2 regions of the Bradyrhizobium sp. WCU1 genome follow, and region 2 is predicted to be linked to the other one. Evidence: predicted binding sites of a transcription regulator. Region 2 holds the regulator's gene; the other holds the start of a gene.
The links. Region 2 encodes PhoB, which activates phosphate uptake and scavenging genes when phosphate is short. Its sites were predicted from a motif close to TGTCATNNANCTGTCAT; they were not measured.
Positions count from the first base shown of each region.

Region 1: a site for PhoB is predicted at 1,173-1,189, ahead of ACTUWL_RS10835 (acetoacetate decarboxylase). Genes of this name have one in related genera too.

Region 1 covers NZ_CM130280.1:2,362,320-2,364,518, reverse strand. The annotation lists gene ACTUWL_RS10845 (MgtC/SapB family protein) at 1-712, shown strand, start outside; gene ACTUWL_RS10840 (hypothetical protein) at 794-1,120, shown strand; gene ACTUWL_RS10835 (acetoacetate decarboxylase) at 1,239-1,979, shown strand; gene ACTUWL_RS10830 (homospermidine synthase) at 2,046-2,199, opposite strand, start outside.
Region 2 covers NZ_CM130280.1:4,254,297-4,256,495, reverse strand. The annotation lists gene ACTUWL_RS19730 (GcrA family cell cycle regulator) at 299-811, shown strand; gene phoB (phosphate regulon transcriptional regulator PhoB) at 940-1,650, opposite strand; gene phoU (phosphate signaling complex protein PhoU) at 1,711-2,199, opposite strand, start outside.

The DNA of each region.
Region 1 (2,199 bases), 1.9 Mb from region 2:
ATTCCTCACGACATTCCAGCTCGCCGACTTCCTCGACACGCTGATCAGCCTGACATCGGCCTTTGTGCTCGGCACCCTGATCGGGGCCGAGCGGCAGTACCGGCAGCGCACCGCGGGCCTGCGCACCAACGTGCTGGTCGCGGTCGGCGCGGCCGCCTTCGTCGACCTCGCGATGCATCTGGCGGGCGCCGACGGCGCGGTGCGGGTGATCGCCTATGTCGTGTCGGGGATCGGCTTCCTCGGCGCCGGCGTCATCATGAAGCAGGGCATGGACGTGCGCGGCCTCAACACCGCGGCGACGCTGTGGGCCTCGGCCGCGGTCGGCTCCTGCGCCGGCGCCGACCTGGTGGCGCAGGCCGCGGCGCTGACCGTGTTCGTGATCGCCGGCAACACGCTGCTGCGTCCGCTGGTCAACGCCATCAACCGTATCCCGCTCAACGAGAAGGCGCTGGAGGCGACCTACTACTTCAAGGTCGTGGTCACCGCGGAGGTGCTGCCCGATGTGCGCGACGCCGTCGTGGAGAAGCTCGAGGCCGCGAACTATCCGGTCGCCGATGTCAACGTGGTCGAGGCCGGCGACGACTTCCTCGAGATCGTGGCGGAGCTGGTCTCGACCGCGGTCGAACCCAACGAGCTGAACGCGGTAGTGGTCGACATGCAACATCAGCCCGGCGTGCGCCACGCGACCTGGGAAATCAGCACCACGGATTGAGGCGGTTCCACGCAGGCGGCGCCCAGGAACCATGCGGTGGCCGGATCGTTGACCTCGCTGACACGATGCGGGGTGAACGAGATGGCTGCGGATCGAACCAAGTTGCGGGCGGACGTCGTGATCGCCTCCACGCTGGTGGTGGCAGGCGTCGCGGTCGCCGTGCTGTCGCTGCAGGCAATCAACGCATCTTCGCCGCAAGAGCTGGCGCAGGCAGCCCAGCCGCTACAGCCATCGCCGGCGCCGCCGAAGACCGCGCCGCCGGCCGAGTCAAGACCCGGCGGCGAACGGCCGACCACGCCGGCGCCGGAGCCGGCGCGTCCCGATGCCGAGGCGCAGAAGGCCGGCGCCAAGCCGGTGCTGCCGCCGGCGCCCGCCGAGAAGACCGCACCACCGATCGAGAAGAAATAGGCTCTCCGGTCGGCGCATGTGACGCGCATTTGACTGATGCTGCCGATTATACTGTCTCGCCTCCGTCATCCCCGCCCGCCATAATCCGTCGTCTTGCCAACGACAGATGGGGCCATCCATGAAGATCGAGGACGTCCGGCGCACCGCCTATTCGATGCCGCTCACCAACCCGTCGTTTCCGCCGGGGCCGTACCGGTTCTTCGACCGCGAATATTTCATCATCACCTACAAGACCGATCCGGAAGCGCTCCAGGCCGTGGTGCCGGAGCCGCTCGAGGTTGCCGAGCCCGTGGTGAAGTATGAATTCATCCGCATGCCGGACTCGACCGGCTTCGGCGACTACACCGAGACCGGGCAGGTGATCCCGGTCCGCTTCAAGGGCGAATTGGGCGCCTACACCCACGCGATGTATCTCGACGACGAGGGCCCGATCGCCGGCGGCCGCGAGCTGTGGGGATTTCCGAAGAAGCTGGCCAAGCCCAGGATCGAGGTCGAGAGCGACGTCCTGGTCGGCTCGCTGCATTACGGCTCGGTGCTGTGCGCCTCCGCCACCATGGGCTACAAGCATCGCAAGGTCGACCACGACACCGTGCTGAAATCGATGGCGGCGCCGAACTTTATTCTCAAGATCATCCCGCATGTCGACGGCAGCCCGCGGATCTGCGAGCTGGTGCGGTTTCATCTCGAGGACATCACCTTGAAGGAGGCATGGACCGGCCCCGCCGCGCTCGGCCTGTTTCCTCACGCGCTGTGCGACGTCGCCCGCCTGCCGGTGCGCGAGGTGGTCTCGGCGCTGCACTACAAGGCCGATCTTACGCTCGGTCTCGGCTCGGTGGCGTTCGACTATATAGCGAAATAGCTGCCGTCATTCCGGGCCTGGCCCTTCGGGCCATCCCGGAATGACGAGAGTGGAGATCGGGTCGGGTCAGCGCACCAGGATGTTCTTGAACTGCCAGGGATCGCTGGTGTCGATGTCTTCCGGAAACAGTCCCGGGCGATCCGTCAGCGGGGTCCAGTCGGTGTAAAAGCCCTTCACCGGGCCGAGATAGGGCAGCTGGATTTCCAGCAACCGGTCGAAA
Region 2 (2,199 bases):
ATTCCGGTGCAGTGGAAAAGCCTCATAGCAATGCTTAACTTTGTGGGAACATGTGGACGCACGACCGCGGACTCTTGCGCCAGAGTCACGCCATATTGTAGCGTTTGGCCTGTCGGGTACGACATCTCGTGCGGCAGTACTGGACCCTCTAAGTAGCCTTCGTGTCTCACGTAAACGTTCGGGCGCAACATCGTGTCCGGCGAGGGCTAAGGGATTCTGGCCGCAGGGATATTTGTCCAGATTTGGCTCGCAGCGCCGCTCCAATGACTGGCCGGCGCCATGCGAAAGGAAGAATGCGATGACGGTATTGACCTGGTCCGACGATCGCGTCGAGCAGCTGAAGAAGCTCTGGGAGTCTGGCCTTTCGGCCAGCCAGATCGCAGCGGAACTTGGCAATGTGACGCGAAACGCCGTGATCGGCAAAGTGCATCGGCTCGGCCTCTCCGGCCGCGCCAAGGCCCCCTCGACCGCCGCGCCGCGGCAGCGCAAGGCCCGTCCCGCCCAGCACATGATGCGGGTGGCGCGCCCGGTTTCGCGCGGCAACACCGCGCTCGCACACGCCTTCGAGGTCGAGATGGAGCCCGATCCGATCTCCTTCGACAACGTGGTGCCGATGAGCCAGCGGCTGTCGCTGCTCGAGCTCAACGAGGCGACCTGCCATTGGCCGGTCGGCGATCCCTCGAGCCCGGAATTCTTCTTCTGCGGCGGCAAGGCGCTCGCCGGCCTGCCCTATTGCGCACATCACTCGCGCGTCGCCTACCAGCCCGCCGCCGATCGCCGCCGGCCATCGGCGAAGCCACAGATCAAGTAAGCACTCGGGAAACGACGGAAGACTTCAAAACAAATCCCCGCGAAAGCGGGGATTTTTTTGTGGTGCGCAGCTCGTCATGGAGCCAACAGGACGACGCCGTGTTGTGGCCTGTGATCGCGACCAAGCCGTTACGGCTGCGGCTCGGCTTTCGCGAAGCGGTCGTCGAGCGCATAGCCGGCGCCGCGCACGGTGCGGATCGGATCCTGCTCGCGGCCCGGATTGAGCAGCTTGCGCAGGCGGCCGATATGCACGTCGACGGTGCGCTCATCGATGTAGATGTCGCGGCCCCAGACGCTGTCGAGCAGCTGCTCGCGGCTGAATACGCGGCCGGGATGCTCGAGGAAGAATTCAAGCAGGCGATATTCGGTCGGCCCGAGATCGATCGGGCGCCCCGAACGCGCCACGCGGCGCTTCTCGCGGTCGAGCTCGATGTCACCATAGGTCAGCACGGTCGCAAGCCGCTCCGGGCTCGCGCGGCGCAACAGGCCCTTCACCCGTGCCAGCAATTCCGGCACCGAGAACGGCTTGACGATGTAATCGTCGGCGCCGGTGGCCAGCCCGCGCACCCGCTCGCTCTCCTCGCCGCGCGCGGTCAGCATGATGATCGGAAGCTGCTTGGTCTCGGGCCGCGCCCGCAACCGTCGGCACAGCTCGATGCCGGACAGGCCCGGCAGCATCCAGTCCAGCACCACGAGGTCGGGAACGCGCTCCTTCAGCCGGGTGTCGGCATCGTCGCCGCGCCCCACCGTTTCGACATCGTAGCCTTCGGCATCGAGGTTGTAGCGCAACAGTGTCGTCAGCGCTTCCTCGTCTTCGACTACCAGAATGCGTGCGCTCATCGGTCTAAGTTCTTTCTCTGTGGTGATCCGTTGCCCTGACGCAAACCGAAACGCCGTCGACTACGTGTTACCCGGCACCGTGGTGGCAAAGTTGGTCATGTCGCCCTTCGGGCGCTTGTCGGTGATCTGCTGGCCTTCGATCATGTAGAACACCGTCTCGGCGATATTGGTGGCGTGATCGCCGATCCGCTCGATGTTCTTGGCGCAGAACATCAGATGGATACAGAATGAGATGTTGCGCGGATCCTCCATCATGTAGGTGAGCAGCTCGCGGAACAGCGAGGTGCAGATCGCGTCGACCTCCTCGTCGCCCTTCCAGACGTTCATCGCCGCCGGCAGGTCGTGCGCGGCATAGGCGTCGAGCACAGACTTGACCTGCGACAGCACGAGGTCGGTCATGTGCTCGAGGCCGCGGATCAGCTTCAGCGGCTGGAAGTCGCTTTCCAGCGCCGCGACACGCTTGCCCATGTTCTTGGCAAGGTCGCCGATCCGCTCGAGATCGGTGGCCACGCGCATCGCGCTGACGATCTCGCGCAGGTCGATCGCCAT